4 regions of the Pseudescherichia vulneris genome follow, and region 4 is predicted to be linked to each of the others. Evidence: predicted binding sites of a transcription regulator. Region 4 holds the regulator's gene; each other region holds the start of a gene.
What was found. The regulator PurR, encoded in region 4, represses purine synthesis genes. The targets are predictions, from matches to a motif close to CANGCAAACGTTTGCNTG.
Positions count from the first base shown of each region.

Region 1 (4,873 bases), 850 kb from region 4:
TTTCTGGTTGCAGGCGCTGACCACTGCATTCAGAGAGAGGGGATACTGCTCGGGCGTCGTCACCTGCTTCTCCAGCAGGCAGCCAATAATCCGCGCTTCGGCGGGGCTTAACAGGATTTTCATTTTCTTCTTTCCTTAGTTGCGGCCAGCGGTCCACTCCTGAGTGGTCAGCGCCGTCAGGACATGATCGCGCCACTCACCGTCGATCAGCAGATAGGCTTTGGCATAGCCCTCTTTTTCAAAACCCAGCCGTGCCAGCAGGCCGCCGCTGCGCTGATTATGCGGCATGTAGTTGGCCATAATGCGGTGGATATGCTGGGTGCGCTGCATATAGCGGATCGCGGCGGTCAGCGCCTCAAACATCAGCCCCTGCCCCTGCCACTTCTGCCCGATTGAGTAGCCCAGGTAGCAGGCGTGAAACGAGCCGCGCACGACGTTAGAGAAGTTGGCGACGCCCATGATCTCTTTTTCATCGGGATCGAACAGCGCAAAATAGAAGGCGCTTCCCTGCTTGTGAAATTCGTTAATCATACTCAGGCGCGCCTGCCAGCCGGACGGATAGCAGTGGCTCTCATCGCGGATGGGCTCCCAGGGCTTTAAAAACTGGCGGTTCTCTGCGTAGTAGTCTGCTAAACGCCATGCATCGCGCTCATGCACTAAACGCACCACCAGCCGGTCCGTCGTCAAGCGCACTTTTGGAACGTTGTTACGATAGCCGAACATTCATCACCACTCCTGTCAAAACGTCTTGTTACCCCTGCGAATAACTATACCTGCGCCAGGCCACTATTACGATAAAGAGCATCAATCAAAGCGTTGCTTTGAGAAAAAAATATTGTCGCCGCAGCGGTGGGAAAATGGCCAACAACCACGCAAAATAGCAGGGTAACTATTTTGACATTCCCAGGAGGGGAGATGTCCCGCGTATCGCAGGCCAGGCGCCTGGGTAAATATTTCCTGCTCATCGATAATATGCTGGTTGTGCTGGGCTTTTTCGTTGTCTTCCCGCTTATTTCTATTCGTTTTGTGGATCAGCTCGGCTGGGCCGCCCTGATGGTGGGGATTGCCCTCGGCCTGCGTCAGCTTATTCAGCAGGGGCTGGGGATCTTCGGCGGTGCTATCGCCGACCGCTTTGGTGCTAAGCCGATGATCGTCACCGGCATGCTGCTGCGGGCTGCCGGGTTTGCCACCATGGCCGTGGCGCAGGAGCCGTGGCTGCTCTGGAGCTCGTGCATCCTCTCCGGCCTCGGCGGCACGCTGTTCGATCCGCCGCGCTCGGCGCTGGTGGTTAAGCTGATCCGTCCGCACCTGCGCGGACGTTTCTTCTCGCTGCTGATGATGCAGGACAGCGCCGGGGCGGTGATCGGTGCCCTGCTTGGCAGCTGGCTGCTGCAGTACGATTTCCGCCTCGTGTGCGCCACCGGCGCGGTGATCTTTGTCCTCTGCGCCGCCTTCAACGCCTGGCTGCTGCCAGCGTGGCGGCTCTCGACGGTGAAAACCCCGGTGCGGGAGGGGCTTAGCCGGGTAATGGGCGACAAACGCTTCGTGACTTACGTTCTTACCTTAACCGGCTACTACATGCTGGCCGTGCAGGTGATGCTGATGCTGCCGATCATGGTGAACGACATCGCTGGCTCCCCCGCAGCGGTGAAGTGGATGTATGCCATTGAGGCAAGCCTGTCGCTGACCCTGCTCTACCCGCTCGCCCGCTGGAGCGAAAAACGCTTTCGCCTTGAGCAGCGCCTGATGGCTGGCCTGCTGTTTATGACCTTCAGCCTGCTGCCGATTGGCATGGTGAGCTCGCTACAACAGCTCTTTACATTAATTTGCACGTTTTATATCGGCTCGATTATTGCCGAACCGGCGCGGGAAACGCTGAGCGCCGAGCTGGCGGACGCCCGGGCACGGGGCAGCTATATGGGCTTTAGCCGCCTGGGTCTCGCCTTCGGGGGATTCCTTGGCTACGCGGGGGGTGGCTGGCTGTTCGACGCCGGAAAAGCCTTCAGCCAGCCCGAGCTGCCGTGGATGATGCTGTCGGCGATTGGCCTGATAACGCTCTTTGCGCTGTGGTGGCAGTTCAGCCCCCGGCATCCCCGGCCTGGGGTGCTCGAACCGGAGGCCTGATTTGAAAGGCGCTTTTTTCTCTTCCATACTGATGGTTACGGACAACCATCACCTGGAGGGGAAACGTGAAGCTCTATATTTACGACCACTGCCCGTACTGCCTGAAAGCCCGCATGATCTTCGGCCTGAAAAATCTGCCGGTCGAACTTAACGTGTTGCTCAACGATGATGAAGCCACGCCCACCCGTATGATTGGCCAGAAGATGGCCCCAATCCTGCAAAAAGATGACAGCCGCTACATGGCCGAGAGCCTGGACATTGTGAAGTACGTTGACCAACTCGACGGCGCGCCGCTGCTGACCGGCGCACGTAAGCCAGCCATTGAGGCGTGGCTGCGCAAGGTCAACGAGTACACCAATCGCCTGCTGATCCCACGCTTTGCCAAAGCGCCGTTTGATGAGTTTGCGACGCCGGAAGCGCGCGCTTACTTCACCAAGAAAAAAGAGGCGGCTATCGGCAACTTTAGCGAGCATCTTGCCCATACGCCGGGGCTGGTGAAAAAAATCAGCGATGACCTGCGCGATCTGGATAAGCATATTGTCCAGCCCAACGCGGTTAACGGTGAACTCTCTGAGGATGATATCCACCTCTTCCCGCTGCTGCGTAACCTGACGATTGTGCCAGGTATTGTCTGGCCCACCCGCGTCGCCGACTATCGCGACAATATGGCCAAGCAGACGCAAATTAACCTCCTCTCATCTATCGCAATTTAACCTCTGGTACGGCGGAAGCGCAGGTTTCCGCCACCGCTTTCAGCCTTTTCTGCTGTTACGCCTCCCGCTGGTGCGCCAGGCTGCTTTATGTCACGATGGCATAAATGGATGGCTTTTGAGGGATCCCATGAAGAAGATTTTATTTGCCGCAGCCCTTGTCGCAGGCGGCCTGCTGGCAGGTTGTAACCAGCTCACCCAGTACACCGTCAGCGAGCAGGAGATCAACCAGGCGCTGCAAAAGCACAATAATTTTTCCCGCGATATTGGCCTGCCAGGCGTGGCGGATGCGCATATCGTGCTAAATAACCTGGTCAGCGCCATCGGGCGCGAAGATCCGGGCAAAGTTACGCTCTCCGGCGATGCCGGGCTGGATCTTAACTCTCTGTTCGGCAGCCAGCAGGCCACTGTTAAGCTGAAGCTCAAGGCGCTCCCGGTCTTTAATAAAGAGAAAGGGGCAATCTTTCTCCAGCAGATGGAGGTGGTAGACGCCTCGGTAATGCCGCAGAAAATGCAGCCGGTGGTGCAGACCCTGATCCCTTACCTGAACCAGACCCTGCAAAACTACTTTAACCAGCAGCCTGCCTACGTCTTGAGCGAAGACAGCAGCAAGGGCGAAGCGCTGGCGAAAAAGTATGCCAAAGGGCTGGAGATTAAAGCGGGTGAAATTGTTATTCCCTTTGTTAACTGACCCGTAGGCGCACCGTAATTTTTGCACCTCGGTCAGGAAAGAGGTGCAAACGAAAACGTTTACGCCTATGCTTAGTGCCCGGCATAAAACCAGCCATTACTGACTTCACTTTAGCCGGAGCACTACCATGACAGCACAACCCCAGGTTTTAAAAATTCGCCGCCCTGACGACTGGCACGTACATCTGCGCGACGGCGATATGTTGAAGACTGTGGTGCCCTATACCAGTGAAACCTATGGCCGCGCTATCGTGATGCCAAACCTGGCTCCGCCGGTGACCACCGTCGAGGCCGCCATCGCCTACCGCCAGCGTATTCTTGCCGCCGTTCCTGCCGGCCACGATTTTACCCCGCTGATGACCTGTTACCTTACCGACTCGCTGGATCCCAACGAGGTCGAGCGCGGCTTCCGCGAAGGGGTCTTTACCGCAGCCAAGCTCTATCCGGCCAACGCCACCACCAACTCCAGCCATGGGGTGACCAGCATTGACGCTATCATGCCGGTGTTGGAGCGAATGCAGACGCTGGGTATGCCGCTACTGGTGCACGGCGAAGTGACCCACGCCGAGATCGACATCTTCGATCGCGAGGCGCGCTTTATTGAGACGGTGATGGAGCCGCTGCGCCAGCGCCTGCCGGCGCTGAAGGTGGTGTTTGAGCACATCACGACGAAAGATGCAGCCGACTATGTACGCGAGGGCAATGAGCTGCTGGCGGCCACCATCACCCCGCAGCATCTGATGTTTAACCGTAACCATATGCTGGTGGGCGGCGTACGCCCGCATCTTTACTGTCTGCCGATCCTCAAGCGTAACGTTCACCAGCAGGCGCTGCGCGAGCTGGTCGCCAGCGGCTTCGAGCGAGCCTTCCTTGGTACTGACTCCGCCCCGCATGCGCGCCTGCGTAAAGAGACCAGCTGCGGCTGTGCAGGCTGCTTCAACGCCCCGACGGCGCTGGCCAGCTATGCCACCGTCTTTGAAGAGATGAACGCGCTGGCGCATTTTGAAGGCTTCTGTTCGCTTAACGGTCCGCGCTTCTACGGCCTGCCGGTGAACGAGGGTTACGTAGAGCTGGTCCGCGAAGAGGAGCAGGTGCCGGAAAGCATCACCCTCACTGACGATACGCTGATCCCTTTCCTGGCGGGCGAGCGCGTTAACTGGCGGATCCGTCGCTAAAAAAGAGTTTGCTCCCTGTTGTAAGTTCTGCGTCTATACTGTATAAAAATACAGTACATTACTCAGGGGGCAATCATGCGTATCGAAGTGACTATCGCTAAAACAACACCCTTACCGCCGGGCGCGATTGACGCGCTGGCAAGCGAACTCTCCCGCCGTCTGCAGAGCGACTAT
Region 1 is NZ_LR607338.1:1,321,053-1,325,925, reverse strand. Features, by position in the region: gene FN633_RS05515 (YceH family protein) at 1-123, opposite strand, end outside; gene rimJ (ribosomal protein S5-alanine N-acetyltransferase) at 136-723, opposite strand; gene mdtH (multidrug efflux MFS transporter MdtH) at 916-2,124, shown strand; gene grxB (glutaredoxin 2) at 2,190-2,837, shown strand; gene FN633_RS05495 (lipoprotein) at 2,965-3,525, shown strand; gene pyrC (dihydroorotase) at 3,653-4,699, shown strand; gene dinI (DNA damage-inducible protein I) at 4,775-4,873, shown strand, end outside.
Region 1: pyrC (dihydroorotase) is a predicted target of PurR. The motif match lies at 3,574-3,591, and genes of this name have one in related genera.

Region 2 (4,873 bases), 2.8 Mb from region 4:
TCAGAAAGAGACCGGTGAGACAGACGCGCTGGTGGTGATGAAAGGCACTCTGCATGAGATGCCGGTTGTGGCAGCGGCCTTTGAGTTTGCCTTTATGGGCGGCTCCATGGGCTCGGTTGTCGGCGCGCGTTTTGTACGTGCCGTTGAGCAGGCGCTGGAAGACAACTGTCCGCTGATCTGCTTCTCTGCCTCCGGCGGGGCGCGTATGCAGGAAGCGCTGATGTCCCTGATGCAGATGGCGAAAACCTCTGCCGCGCTGGCAAAAATGCAGGAGCGCGGTCTGCCGTATATCTCCGTGCTGACCGACCCGACCATGGGCGGCGTCTCTGCAAGCTTTGCGATGCTGGGCGATCTCAACATCGCTGAGCCGAAGGCGCTTATCGGCTTTGCCGGTCCGCGCGTTATCGAGCAGACCGTGCGTGAGAAACTGCCGCCGGGCTTCCAGCGCAGCGAGTTTCTGATTGAGAAAGGCGCGATTGATATGATCGTGCGTCGCCCGGAGCTGCGCCTGAAGCTGGCGAGCATTCTGGCGAAGCTGATGAACCAGCCTGCGCCTAACCCGGATGCACCGCGTGAAAGCGTGGTCGTACCGCCGGTACCGGATCAGGAAGTCGGGATCTGATAAATCAGGAGGCAGGGCCAGCCGGCTCTGCCTTTTTTCTTTTCACACTGGCAGCAATCCCCGGGCACTATGGAAACGAAAAGCACTCCTCAAGCCACGTCGCCCCTGGCCACGTGGCTTTCTTATCTGGAAAACCTGCACGGTAAAACCATCGATATGGGTCTTGAGCGCGTCAGCCGGGTGGCCGCGGCGCTGGATGTCCTGAAGCCCGCACCTTTCGTCTTTACCGTGGCGGGCACCAACGGCAAAGGCACCACCTGCCGCACGCTGGAGTCGATTCTGCTGGCGGCAGGCTATCGGGTGGGTGTCTACAGCTCGCCCCATCTGGTGCGCTATACCGAGCGCGTGCGCGTGCAGGGCGGTGAGCTGCCCGAGCTGGAGCATACCCGTTCGTTTGCTGCCATTGAGGCCGCTCGGGGCGAAACCTCGCTCACCTATTTTGAGTACGGCACCCTCTCAGCGCTGTGGCTGTTTAAGCAGGCCGCGCTGGACGTGGTGATCCTCGAAGTCGGGCTGGGCGGACGCCTTGACGCCACCAACATGGTGGATGCCGACGTGGCGGTGGTCACCAGCATCGCCCTCGATCATACCGACTGGCTGGGGCCGGATCGCGAAAGCATTGGCCGGGAAAAAGCCGGGATCTTCCGCGGCGGCAAACCTGCGGTGGTGGGTGAACCCGATATGCCGCATACCATTGCCGAGGTGGCGAGCGAGAAGGGAGCCAACCTGCTGCGTCGCGGGGTCGACTGGCACTACGCGGTAGCGGATAATAGCTGGACATTTCAGGATGCCGCGGGCGAGCTATGCGCGCTGCCGCTGCCTCAGGTTCCACAGCCCAATGCGGCGACCGCCCTGGCGGCGCTGCGGGCCAGCGGACTGACGGTAAGCGAGCAGGCGATCCGCGACGGCATCGCCGGGGCGATCCTGCCGGGGCGTTTTCAGACGGTGAGCGAATCACCGCGCCTGATCCTCGACGTGGCGCATAACCCGCACGCGGCGGCCTACCTGGCCGAGCGGCTGACGGCGCTGCCGTCCCACGGGCGCGTGCTGGCGGTGGTCGGGATGCTGCATGATAAAGACATTGGCGGCACGCTGGCCTGTCTGGAGCGCTGCGTCGATAGCTGGTATTGTGCCCCTCTGGAAGGGCCACGTGGCGCGACGGCGGAGCAGCTGCTGGCCCATCTGAAAGGCGGGGCGGCATTTGCTGACGTCGAGCAGGCGTGGCGCGCGGCGATGGCGGATGCCAGACCTGAAGATACCGTGCTGGTGTGTGGTTCATTCCACACGGTGGCACATGTCATGGAAGCGATGGACGCGGGGAGAGCAGGTGGCAAGTAAGTTTCAGAACCGTTTAATGGGAACCATTGTGCTGGTGGCGCTGGGGGTGATTATCCTGCCAGGGCTGCTTGACGGGCAGAAAAAACACTATCAGGACGAGTTTGCGGCGATACCGCTGGTGCCGAAGCCGGGCGATCGCGACGAGCCGGATATGATGCCGGCGGCAGCGCAGGCGCTACCGGCCCAGCCGCCGGAGGGCGCTGCGGAAGAGGTGCGGGCGGGCGATGCCGCCGCGCCGTCGCTGGACACGTCTCGCCAGGCGCTTGAAGGCAGCGCGCTTGAGGCGGAGCAGTACCCGGTAGAGACGCCGAAAGCGAAGCCGGTGGAAAAGGCACAGCCTAAGCCACAGCCGCAGCCGCAGCGTGACCGGGCCAGCGAGCAGTTAGCCGCCGCGAACGACGCGCCGGTGGTCCCGCCTAAACCGGCGGCGGAGGAGAAGCCTGCGCCAACCGGCAAAGCCTGGGTCGTCCAGCTTGGGGCGTTGAAAAATGCCGATAAGGTCACCGAGATCGTTGGCAAACTGCGTGGAGCAGGGTATCGCGTTTACACTATTCCAAATACGCCGGTACAGGGTAAAATAACCCGCATTCTGGTCGGCCCGGACGCCTCCAGAGACAAGCTAAAAGGATCGCTTGGTGAGTTAAAACAGCTCTCAGGCTTAAGCGGCGTGGTGATGAACTACAGCGCAAACTGATCCTTTAGCAGGTTAAAAAAAGCGCGACCGGCAGGCCTCAAAAGGCAAAAGGTCTGATGGCGTTGAATATTTTTTCAGCGCCATTTTTATTTTCGCGCGGCACGGAAATCGCTACGCAAACGTTTTCTTTTTCTGTTAGAATGCGCCCCGAACTGGACGACAGGGCGTAAAATCATGGGACACATATGGTCTGGATTGATTACGCCATCATCGCGGTAATAGGTTTTTCCTGTCTGGTTAGCCTGATCCGTGGCTTTGTACGTGAAGCGTTATCGCTGGTGACATGGGGTTGTGCTTTCTTTGTTGCCAGTCATTACTACACTTACCTGTCTGTTTGGTTCACGGGCTTTGAAGACGCACTGGTGCGGAACGGAATTGCTATCGCAGTACTGTTTATCGCAACGCTGATTGTCGGCGCTATCGTTAACTACATTTTCGGCACCCTGGTGGATAAAACCGGCCTGTCGGGAACCGACAGGGTGTTGGGGATTTGCTTCGGTGCGCTACGTGGGGCGCTGATTGTTGCCGCAATCCTGTTCTTTCTCGATACCTTTACCGGGTTCTCGAAAAGCGATGACTGGCAGCGTTCGCAGCTGATCCCGCAGTTCAGTGTCATCATCAGGTGGTTCTTTGACTATCTGCAAAGCTCGTCTAGTTTTTTGCCCAGGGCGTAAGCCCTGTGATGTGGCCTAGCGAGGAAAAGACGTATGTGCGGTATTGTCGGTATCGCCGGTGTTATGCCGGTAAACCAGTCGATTTATGACGCGTTAACGGTGCTTCAGCACCGTGGTCAAGATGCCGCAGGCATCATCACTATCGATGAAAACAACTGCTTCCGTTTACGTAAAGCGAACGGGATGGTTAGCGATGTATTTGAAGCCCGCCACATGCAGCGCCTCCAGGGGAATATGGGTATCGGCCATGTGCGCTACCCAACAGCTGGTAGCTCCAGCGCGTCTGAAGCCCAGCCCTTCTACGTCAACTCGCCGTATGGCATCACGCTTGCCCACAACGGCAACCTGACCAACGCCCACGAGCTGCGTAAGAAGCTGTTCCAGGAGAAGCGTCGCCACATCAACACCACCTCCGACTCTGAAATCCTGCTCAATATTTTCGCCAGCGAGCTGGATAACTTCCGCCACTACCCGTTAGAGGCGGACAACATTTTTGCCGCTATCGCCGCGACTAACCGCCAGATCCGCGGCGCGTACGCCTGCATCGCGATGATTATCGGCCACGGCATGGTCGGCTTCCGCGATCCCAACGGCATCCGTCCGCTGGTGCTGGGCAAGCGTGACATCGGCGACGGCCGCACCGAGTACATGATGGCCTCTGAGAGCGTGGCACTGGATACGCTGGGCTTTGAATTCCTGCGTGACGTCGCGCCGGGTGAAGCGGTCTATATCACTGAAAAAGGCCAGCTCTCTACCCGCCAGTGTGCCGACAACCCGGTCAGTAACCCGTGCCTGTTTGAGTACGTCTACTTCGCCCGTCCGGACTCCTTTATCGACAAGATCTCCGTCTACAGCGCCCGCGTCAATATGGGTAAAAAGCTGGGGGCGAAGATTGCCCGCGAGTGGGAAGATCTCGACATTGATGTGGTGATCCCGATCCCGGAGACCTCCTGCGATATCGCACTGGAGATCGCCCACATTCTGGATAAACCCTACCGTCAGGGCTTCGTGAAGAACCGCTACGTTGGCCGCACCTTTATCATGCCGGGCCAGCAGCTGCGTCGTAAATCCGTGCGCCGCAAGCTGAACGCTAACCGCGCCGAGTTCCGCGACAAGAACGTGCTGCTGGTGGATGACTCCATCGTGCGCGGTACCACCTCGGAGCAGATCATTGAGATGGCACGCGAAGCCGGGGCGAAGAAAGTTTACCTCGCCTCTGCGGCACCGGAGATCCGCTTCCCAAACGTCTACGGCATCGATATGCCGACGGCAAACGAGCTGATCGCCCACGGGCGTGAAGTGGACGAGATCCGCCAGATCATCGGCGCTGATGGCCTGATCTTCCAGGACCTCAACGATCTCATCGACGCCGTGCGCGCCGAGAACCCGGATATCCAGCAGTTTGAGTGCTCGGTGTTCAACGGCATCTACGTGACCAAAGACGTTAACCAGCAGTACCTCGACTACCTCGACTCCCTGCGCAATGACGATGTCAAAGCCGTGCAGATGCAAAACGATCTCGAAAGCTTAGAGATGCATAACGAG
Region 2 is NZ_LR607338.1:3,248,362-3,253,234, forward strand. Features, by position in the region: gene accD (acetyl-CoA carboxylase, carboxyltransferase subunit beta) at 1-622, shown strand, start outside; gene folC (bifunctional tetrahydrofolate synthase/dihydrofolate synthase) at 692-1,960, shown strand; gene dedD (cell division protein DedD) at 1,950-2,654, shown strand; gene cvpA (colicin V production protein) at 2,840-3,328, shown strand; gene purF (amidophosphoribosyltransferase) at 3,362-4,873, shown strand, end outside.
Region 2: cvpA (colicin V production protein) is a predicted target of PurR. The motif match lies at 2,767-2,784, and genes of this name have one in related genera.

Region 3 (4,873 bases), 1.8 Mb from region 4:
GCCGTAGGCCAGGTCGCGGGCGGCGTCCCGGCCATGTGCGATGGTGTGACCCAGGGCCAGGACGGCATGGAGCTCTCTCTCCTTAGCCGCGAAATCATCGCTATGTCTGCCGCCGTCGGCCTGTCGCATAATATGTTCGACGGCGCGCTCTACCTCGGCGTCTGCGATAAAATCGTCCCGGGCCTGGCGATGGCCGCGCTGTCATTTGGTCACCTGCCAGCGCTGTTTGTACCGTCAGGCCCGATGGCCAGCGGCCTGCCGAATAAAGAGAAGGTGCGGATCCGCCAGCTTTATGCAGAAGGCAAAGTGGACCGCATGGCGCTGCTGGAGTCCGAGGCGGCTTCCTACCATGCCCCTGGTACCTGCACCTTCTACGGTACGGCCAATACCAACCAGATGGTTATTGAATTTATGGGCATGCAGCTGCCGGGCTCGTCGTTTGTCCATCCTGACGCGCCGCTGCGTGAAGCCCTGACCGTGGCGGCCGCACGCCAGGTAACGCGTTTGACCGGCAACGGCAACGAGTGGATGCCGCTCGGCAAGATGATCGACGAGAAGGTCGTGGTTAACGGCATTGTCGCCCTGCTGGCGACCGGCGGCTCCACTAACCACACCATGCACTTGGTAGCGATGGCGCGGGCGGCGGGTATCATCATCAACTGGGATGACTTCTCTGAACTCTCGGAAGTGGTTCCCCTGATGGCGCGCCTTTACCCGAACGGCCCGGCGGATATCAACCACTTCCAGGCGGCGGGCGGTGTGCCGGTGCTGATGCGCGAGCTACTGAAGGGCGGCCTGCTGCATGAAGATGTGAATACCGTGGTCGGCCACGGGCTGTCACGCTATACCCTTGAGCCGTGGCTGAACGAGGGCGAGCTGGACTGGCGCGAGGGGGCCAGCGCCTCGCTGGATAGTGAGATCATTGCCTCTATCGACAAGCCGTTCTCGCACCACGGCGGCACGAAAGTGCTCAGCGGTAACCTGGGACGTGCGGTCATGAAAACCTCTGCCGTTCCGGTTGAGAACCAGGTCGTTGAGGCCCCGGCGGTGATTTTTGAGAGCCAGCACGACGTGTTACCGGCGTTTGAGGCCGGTCTGCTTGACCGTGACTGCGTGGTTGTTGTCCGACATCAAGGGCCAAAAGCGAACGGCATGCCAGAATTACATAAACTGATGCCGCCACTTGGTGTATTATTGGACCGCCGTTTCAAAATCGCATTAGTCACCGATGGACGGCTCTCCGGCGCATCAGGTAAAGTACCGTCGGCGATCCATGTGACACCAGAAGCGTATGATGGCGGGTTGCTGGCAAAAGTACGCGAGGGCGATATCATCCGCGTAAATGGACAGACAGGGGAGCTCACTCTGCTGGTGGATGAAACCGAGCTTGCTGCACGTCAGCCGCACATTCCTGACCTGAGTAGCGCGCGTGTCGGTACTGGCCGCGAAATGTTTAGCGCACTGCGTGAAAAGCTCTCCGGTGCGGAGCAGGGCGCAACCTGTATCACTTTTTAAACTGATTAATTTTTAGATCGGGCGAGAGAAAAACTCTGATGAAAAATTGGAAAACGAGTGCTGAAGCAATCCTGAAAACGGGTCCTGTTGTACCGGTTATCGTGGTGAACAAACTGGAACATGCTGTACCGATGGCGAAAGCCCTGGTGGCCGGTGGCGTTCGCGTGCTGGAAGTCACTCTGCGTACCGCCTGCGCCATGGATGCGATCCGCGCCATTGCGAAAGAAGTCCCGGAAGCAATCATTGGTGCCGGTACGGTACTGAACCCGCAGCAGCTGGCGGAAGTGACCGAAGCCGGCGCGCAGTTTGCTATCAGCCCGGGCCTGACCGAGCCGCTGCTGAAGGCAGCAACTGAAGGCACCATTCCGCTGATCCCAGGCATCAGCACCGTGTCTGAACTGATGCTCGGCCTCGACTACGGTCTGAAAGAGTTCAAATTCTTCCCAGCGGAAGCTAACGGCGGCACCAAAGCACTGCAGGCGATTGCTGGCCCGTTCTCGCAGGTGCGTTTCTGCCCGACCGGCGGCATCTCTCCGGCGAACTACCGTGACTACCTGGCGCTGAAAAGCGTGCTGTGCATCGGTGGCTCATGGCTGGTACCGGCTGACGCGCTGGAAGCGGGTGACTACGATCGCATTACCAAGCTGGCTCGCGAAGCGGTAGAAGGCGCGCAGCAGTAATCGTTGTCATATCCCAACAAAAACGGGCACCACGCTGGCAGCAGCATGTTTCGCGCGCTCTACCGCATCCTCTACGCTTTCACCGGTGGCTAACGCCACGCCTAAGCGCCGCGTGCCATCGATCTCCGGCTTGCCGAACAGGCGCAGCTGAAGGCCCGTACCCACCGCCGCCTGCACGTTATCAAAGATCACGTTATCGCTCTTCAACACAGGCAGGATCACCGCTGAGGCGGACGGGCCGTACTGACGCACGCCGCCTACCGGCAGACCCATAAAGGCGCGTACGTGCAGAGCAAACTCTGAGAGATCCTGGGAGATCAGCGTGACCATGCCGGTATCGTGTGGACGCGGTGATACCTCGCTGAAGATCACCTCATCACCGCAGACAAACAGCTCCACGCCGAACAGCCCGTAGCCGCCTAGCGCCAGCACGACTTCCTGAGCAATGGCCTGGGCGCGGGAGAGAGCCAGCTCGCTCATCTGCTGCGGCTGCCAGGATTCACGGTAGTCGCCATCCTCCTGGCGATGGCCGATAGGGTCACAGAAGTGCACCCCGTCAACGGCGCTCACGGTAAGGAGGGTAATTTCAAAGTCAAACTTAACCACGCCTTCGACAATGACGCGTCCCGCTCCAGCGCGCCCGCCGAGTTGGGCGTACTGCCAGGCATCATGTAGCTGATCGGCACTGCGAATAAAGCTCTGGCCCTTGCCAGAGGAGCTCATCACCGGTTTGATAATGCACGGTAGCCCGAGCGCAGCAACCGCCTCTTGAAATGCGGTTTCGCTGTCGGCGAAGCGGTAGGTTGAAGTAGGTAGGCCCAGCTCTTCAGCCGCCAGGCGGCGGATCCCCTCCCGGTTCATAGTCAGCTTCGCGGCACGGGCGCAGGGCACCACCTGCTGGCCCTGGGCCTCAAGCTCAAGCAGCGTATCGGTGGCGATAGCCTCGATCTCCGGCACGATAAAATCCGGTTTCTCCTGCGCCACCAAAGTTTTTAACGCCTCGCCGTCCAGCATGTTGATCACGTGCGAACGATGGGCGACGTGCATTGCCGGGGCGTCTGCATAGCGGTCCACCGCAATCACTTCAATGCCCAGACGCTGGCACTCAATCGCCACCTCTTTACCCAGCTCACCAGAGCCCAACAGCATTACACGCGTGGCTGCCGGACGCAGCGCCGTACCTAAAAAAGTCATACTATCCACCCGGTTAAAAATTTCGGACTATTATACACGAAAACGTTTGCGTGTCTTTTTTCGGCTTGCATTCCTGCAGGGAAATGCTTACTATAATACTGTATAAATAAACAGGTAAATGAGGCTGCATTATGGCGGTTGAAGTCAAATACGTGGTAATCCGCGAAGGTGAGGAAAAAATGTCTTTTGCCAGCAAAAAGGAAGCCGATGCGTACGACAAAATGCTCGATCTGGCGGAAGTACTGGAAGGCGTGCTGGTAAACGCCCCCGTTGCGTTTGATGACGCGCAGCGCGAGCAGATGGCGCTGTGGCTGGCAGAGCAGAAAGAGACCCTCAGTGCGGTCTTCCGCTCCGGTAAGCTGCCGGATCCTGATGCCGCGCCAATCAAAAGCGATACCGTAACGGATATGCCGACGGCGAAGCGTAGCAAAGTAGCCTAACCGCAGCTTGCGCTGCCGGTAATTTGTACCATGCTTTGTGTGGGTTATGCGCACAGGAGATAAGCATGAACAAATTAGGATTACTGCTCGGCCTTGCCCTGCTGGCCGGCAGCGTTAGCGTACAGGCTGCCAAGAGTAAATCAGTGAAGTTTCCCAGCTGCGAAGGGCTAGATGCCGCCGGTATCGCCGCCAGCGTCAAGCGTGACTATCAGCAAAACCGCATTGCGCGCTGGGCCGACGATCAAGAGACGTTGGGGCAGGCCGATCCCGTTGCCTGGGTCAACGTCAAAGAGATTACCGGGCAAGAGGATAAGTGGACCGTTCCGCTGACCGTTCGCGGTAAAAACACCGATATTCACTACCAGGTGGCGGTAGACTGCAAAGGCGGCAAGGCCGTCTATACCCATCGTTAACCCTCCCCGTATTTTCGCTTCTTTAGTCAGCTTAGACATTTCCTGACAACCCCTCGCTTACTCTGTGGTTTGACACAGAATAATCGGGGGGAACTATGACTAACTGGATGAATCAATTGCAGTCGTTGCTGGGCCAGAAAGGGGCGTCCGCCTCATCGGGTGACGGGCAGGGATTGAGCAAGCTGCTGGTGCCCGGCGCACTGGGTGGCCTGGCGGGCCTGCTGGTCTCGAACTCCTCTTCCCGTAAGCTGCTCACGAAATATGGAACCAGCGCGCTGCTGATGGGTGGCGGGGCCGTTGCCGGCACGGTGCTGTGGAACAAATATAAAGACCGCGTGCGCAGTACGCACCAGGATGAGCCGCAGTTTGGTCAGCAGAGCTCGCCGCTGGATGTGCGCACCGAACGTCTGATCCTGGCGCTGGTCTTTGCCGCGAAAAGCGACGGCCACATTGATGCCCGCGAGCGTGAGGCCATCGATGCGCAAATGCGGGAGGCGGGCGTTGAGGAGCAGGGTAGAGCGCTGGTGGCGCAGGCTATCGAGCAGCCGCTCGATCCTCAGCGGTTAGCCCGTGACGTGCGTAACGAGGAGGAGGCGCTGGAGCTGTACTTCCTCAGCTGTGCGGCTATCGA
Region 3 is NZ_LR607338.1:2,279,405-2,284,277, reverse strand. Features, by position in the region: gene edd (phosphogluconate dehydratase) at 1-1,515, shown strand, start outside; gene kdgA (bifunctional 4-hydroxy-2-oxoglutarate aldolase/2-dehydro-3-deoxy-phosphogluconate aldolase) at 1,554-2,195, shown strand; gene purT (formate-dependent phosphoribosylglycinamide formyltransferase) at 2,202-3,389, opposite strand; gene FN633_RS09740 (YebG family protein) at 3,521-3,829, shown strand; gene yebF (protein YebF) at 3,895-4,242, shown strand; gene FN633_RS09730 (tellurite resistance TerB family protein) at 4,338-4,873, shown strand, end outside.
Region 3: purT (formate-dependent phosphoribosylglycinamide formyltransferase) is a predicted target of PurR. The motif match lies at 3,425-3,442, and genes of this name have one in related genera.

Region 4 (4,873 bases):
AAGCGGAATGGCCAGCATGATAACGATCAGCAGCAGGAAAAAGCCTTTAAGGGTGCCGCTTACGGAGCGATCCGCCAGCTTGCCGCCGAGGTAGTTGCCGATGGAGAAGCCAACCCCGATCAGCACCAGCATTGCAGTCACAAACAGCGGCGTGGCATGAGCGATCTCATGCAGTACCGGTGCGATATAGGTATAGAGCGTAAACATCGCCCCCGCGCCCAGCACGGTGGTCAGTAAAGCCGACAGCACCTGCGGACGCACCAGCACGGCCAGCTCTTTACGCACATCCGGACGCTGCCCGGCGCTGCCTTTTGGCAGAGAGAAGAATAGGCTAAGCATCGAGATCACGCCGAGACCCGCCGTGGCAAGAAACGACATTCGCCAGCCGATGGTTTCACCCAGCCAGGTGGCCGCCGGTACGCCGCCGATGTTGGCGATGGTCAGCCCCATAAACATGGTTGCCACCGCGCTGGCCTGCTTCTCTTTAGGCACGACGCTGGCCGCCACCACCGATCCCAGGCCAAAGAAGGCCCCGTGGTTAAGGCTGGTGATAATGCGCGACAGCAGCAGGGTGGTATAGTCAGGAGAGAGTGCGGACAGCACGTTGCCCAGGGTAAAGATAGCCATCAGGAAGATCAGCGCGCTACGACGGGCGCGATGGGAGAGCAGCAGCGTCATTAGCGGGGCCCCCACCATCACGCCAATGGCGTAGGCGCTGATGAGCATTCCCGCTGCCGGTATAGAGACATCTACCCCACGAGCGATCGTCGGCAGCAGGCCCATCGGGGAGAACTCGGTGGTACCGATGCCAAATGCCCCTATCGCCAGGGCCAGCAGGGGAAAGTTGATTTTCATATTTTGACTCCAGAATTGCCGTGTCGACAGGCGACACCGTCACAGAAGCCAAAAGCATGACATTTATCACAAAAAAACAGAAGTTATCAAACTAACAAAAGTTTATTGCCATTTTGCTAACAATTAGCAGGGGAGTAGCGGAGATAACAAGCAGAGGGAGAGGACTCTCCCTCATACTGAATCAATTTAACGCAGCGGTCAGCGCACCGGCAACAATCAGGCCCAGCACAACAACGGTGGTCATCAGGGAAAACTTCAGATCTGCACTCATCAATTTCTCTCCATTCTTATTACCCCACAAAAAGTGAGCTTGCGCATTTTTACACATTTATGGGCAAAAATCTTCTTTGATTTGGGGTGATATGCGTTTTAACGCTTCCCCTTTTCATCAAGATAAGACAAAATTCCACGCTAAATTTATTCGCGTACCGGCCATAGACCCCTCCTGACGTTCCGTGTCGTTTTCCCGGCGAATCGCATCCCCAAAAGTTGCGTGCAGGCTGAGTAGAGGCAAACGTTTACCTACACTATTTTCAGGAGCTTACGTCGTGGTTTGGAGTGACATTGAATGGCAACTATAAAAGACGTAGCGAAACGAGCAAACGTTTCCACCACAACCGTATCACATGTTATTAACAAAACTCGCTTTGTGGCAGAAGAGACGCGTAACGCGGTATGGGCAGCCATTAAAGAGCTGCACTATTCACCCAGCGCCGTGGCCCGCAGCCTGAAGGTTAACCATACCAAATCGATCGGCCTGCTGGCGACCAGCAGCGAAGCGCCCTACTTTGCCGAGATTATCGAGGCGGTAGAGAAGAACTGCTTCCAAAAAGGCTACACCCTGATCCTGGGTAATGCCTGGAACAACCTGGAGAAGCAGGGTGCCTATCTGTCGATGATGGCGCAGAAGCGCGTCGATGGCCTGCTGGTGATGTGTTCCGAGTACCCCGCCCCGCTGCTGAGCATGCTGGAGGAGTATCGCCATATCCCCATGGTCGTGATGGACTGGGGTGAGGCAAAAGCAGACTTTACTGACTCGGTGATCGATAACGCCTTTGAAGGCGGGTATATGGCTGGTCGCTATTTGGTCGAGCGCGGCCATCGTGAGATTGGCGTGATCCCTGGCCCGCTTGAGCGCAATACCGGCGCGGGTCGTCTGGCTGGTTTTATGAAAGCCATGGAAGAGGCGCTGATCAGCGTGCCGGAGAACTGGATTGTACAGGGCGACTTTGAACCTGAATCCGGCTACCGCGCGATGCAGCAGATCCTCTCCCAATCGCACCGCCCTACTGCCGTATTCTGCGGCGGCGATGTGATGGCGATGGGCGCGCTCTGCGCCGTTGACGAGATGGGGCTGCGCGTGCCACAGGATGTCTCGCTAATCGGCTATGATAACGTGCGTAACGCCCGGTTCTTCACCCCTGCACTGACTACCATCCACCAGCCCAAAGACTCGCTGGGGGAAACCGCCTTTAATATGCTGATGGATCGCATCGTGAATAAGCGTGAAGAGTCCCAGTCGATTGAGGTTCATCCTCGACTGATCGAGCGCCGCTCGGTCGCTGACGGTCCCTTCCGCGACTATCGCCGTTAAGATCGCACCGCTAAAAACCTCGGGAGCCGGTTACTCAGGCTCCCGCAGCCACTCCCGATTAAGCGTTTCGCTATCGCCTAAATAGTCCAGCAGCCAGCCCAGCGCGGGGGAATTATCGTTTTGCTGCCAGGTCAGGCAGCAAGCAGCATCCGGAAACGACTCTTCCAGCTGGAGCTCCACCCACTCGCCGCGATCGAGCCACGGCCGCGCAAAATGGCCTGGCACCATACCGATGCACAGTCCGGCGCTCAGGCATTCTGCTGAAGAGGTCCAGTCCGGCACCACCATTCGCCGCTGGTTGTCCAGCAGCCAGGTGATCCTTTTAGGCAGCAGACGGGAGGTATCTTCCCACACCAGCGATGGCCAGCCGCGCAGAAGATCGTCACTCAGCGGGCCACGCCTGCCCGCCAGCGGGTGATGAGCGGCCACCACGCAGCGCCAGTTGAGCATTCCCATATCGCGAAAGGCAAAGCGCCCGCCCACCGGTATGGCCTGGGTCGCCCCGATGGCCAGCTCCACGCGCCCATCGGCCAGCGCATCCCAGACGCCATTAAATACCTCTTTCGACACCAGCAGCTCCACGTCTGAAAAGTGCCGGTAGAAGTCGACGATCATTTGCCGGGTGCGCTCGGGACGCACAATATTATCTACCGCAATAGCGAGCTGACCGCGCCAGCCGTTGGCTATCTGCTGGCACTGCTGCCGGGTGACCTGCATTTTTTTGATGACAGACCGCCCCTCCTGCAAAAACCAGCTGCCTGCGGGGGTCAATACGACATCCCGATGACGTCGTTCGAACAACGGCACGGCAAGCCACTCCTCCAGCTGACGAACCGTGTAGCTGATAGCAGAGGGAACCCGGTGCAGCTCATGGGCGGCGGCGCTAAAGCTGCCGGTACGGGCAACGGTATCTACCACTTCAAGGGAGTAATCTGACCACATATTCTGCCTGCAAAAAATTTGAATGCACCACGCAAATATTACCGTTTCACAAGCGGGAATGCACTGCCTACACTTTGCCGCTTTGTGATCTGTGCTGTTCACCTGTCGTGTAAAAGATAATAAGAAGGAGTGATGATGTTACCTGGTAAAGGATTTTTAGTCTGGCTAGCGGGATTAAGCGTGCTGGGCTTTCTGGCAACGGATATGTATCTGCCAGCGTTTACCGCTATTCAGCAGGATCTCAACACCCCTGCATCGGCCGTAAGCGCCAGCCTGAGCCTGTTTCTGGCCGGTTTCGCCCTTGCCCAGCTGGTATGGGGCCCACTCTCCGATCGCTTTGGCCGCAGGCCGATACTGCTCTGTGGGCTAGGATTGTTTGCTTTCGGCTGCATCGGCATGCTGTGGGTTCGCGACGGCACCACGCTGCTGGTGCTGCGTTTTGTTCAGGCCGTAGGAGTCTGTGCCGCGGCGGTCAGCTGGCAGACGCTGGTAACGGACTATTATCCGGCTCAGCGGGTCAACCGTATTTTTGCCACCATCATGCCGCTAGTAGGATTGTCACCCGCCCTCGCGCCGCTGCTGGGGAGCTGGATCCTTGCTCACTCCCACTGGCAGACAATCTTCATGGTGCTGTTTGTCATCACGCTGCTGCTGATGCTGCCTGCCCTGCGCCTTAAAAAACCGGTGAAAAAGCGCCATTCGCAGACGACGCCCGTTACCTTTGGGCTGCTGTTACGCTCCCGCTTTTACTGTGGAAACGTCACCATCTACGCCGCCTGCTCGGCCAGCTTTTTCGCCTGGCTTACCGGCTCACCGTTTATCCTCAACGCGCTGGGCTATGGTCCTACGGCGATTGGGTTGAGCTACGTCCCGCAGACCATCGCCTTTCTGCTGGGCGGCTACGGCTGTCGCGCCGCGCTGCAACGCTGGCAGGGGCCACGTATGCTGCCCTGGCTGCTGGCGCTCTATGCGCTGAGCGTGGTTGCCGTCTGGCTGGTCTCATTTATCCCGCAGGTTTCATTAACGCTGCTGCTGGCTCCGTTCTGCGTCATGGCGATGGCTAACGGTGCGATCTATCCGATTGTTGTGGCCCAGGCGCTAAGCCCGTTTCCACAGGGTGCAGGACGCGCGGCGGCGCTGCAAAACACCCTCCAGCTGGGCCTCTGCTTTTTCGCCAGCCTGCTGGTTTCAACGCTTATCGCAACACCGCTGCTCGCCACGACCAGCGTGATGCTGTTGACCGTGCTGCTTGCCGGGCTGGGCTATTGGGTGCAAAAACAGGCCGTAAAATAATTAGTTAACTAATGATAATAGGTTGAACGACCCGTTTTTGCGGCCTATACTCAATTCGATAATTCTTAATAGCAAAAAATATGTATTAACAGGCGTCGGAGTACGCCTGTTCTTCCATGGACGGCATTTTCGGCAAGGGCTATCTCCCTTCCTCTGTTCTACGTCGGATATCAAGCTCACGGCCCGTTC
Region 4 is NZ_LR607338.1:473,033-477,905, forward strand. Features, by position in the region: gene FN633_RS01850 (MFS transporter) at 1-855, opposite strand, end outside; gene cydH (cytochrome bd-I oxidase subunit CydH) at 1,037-1,126, opposite strand; gene purR (HTH-type transcriptional repressor PurR) at 1,424-2,449, shown strand; gene punR (DNA-binding transcriptional activator PunR) at 2,480-3,391, opposite strand; gene punC (purine nucleoside transporter PunC) at 3,527-4,684, shown strand.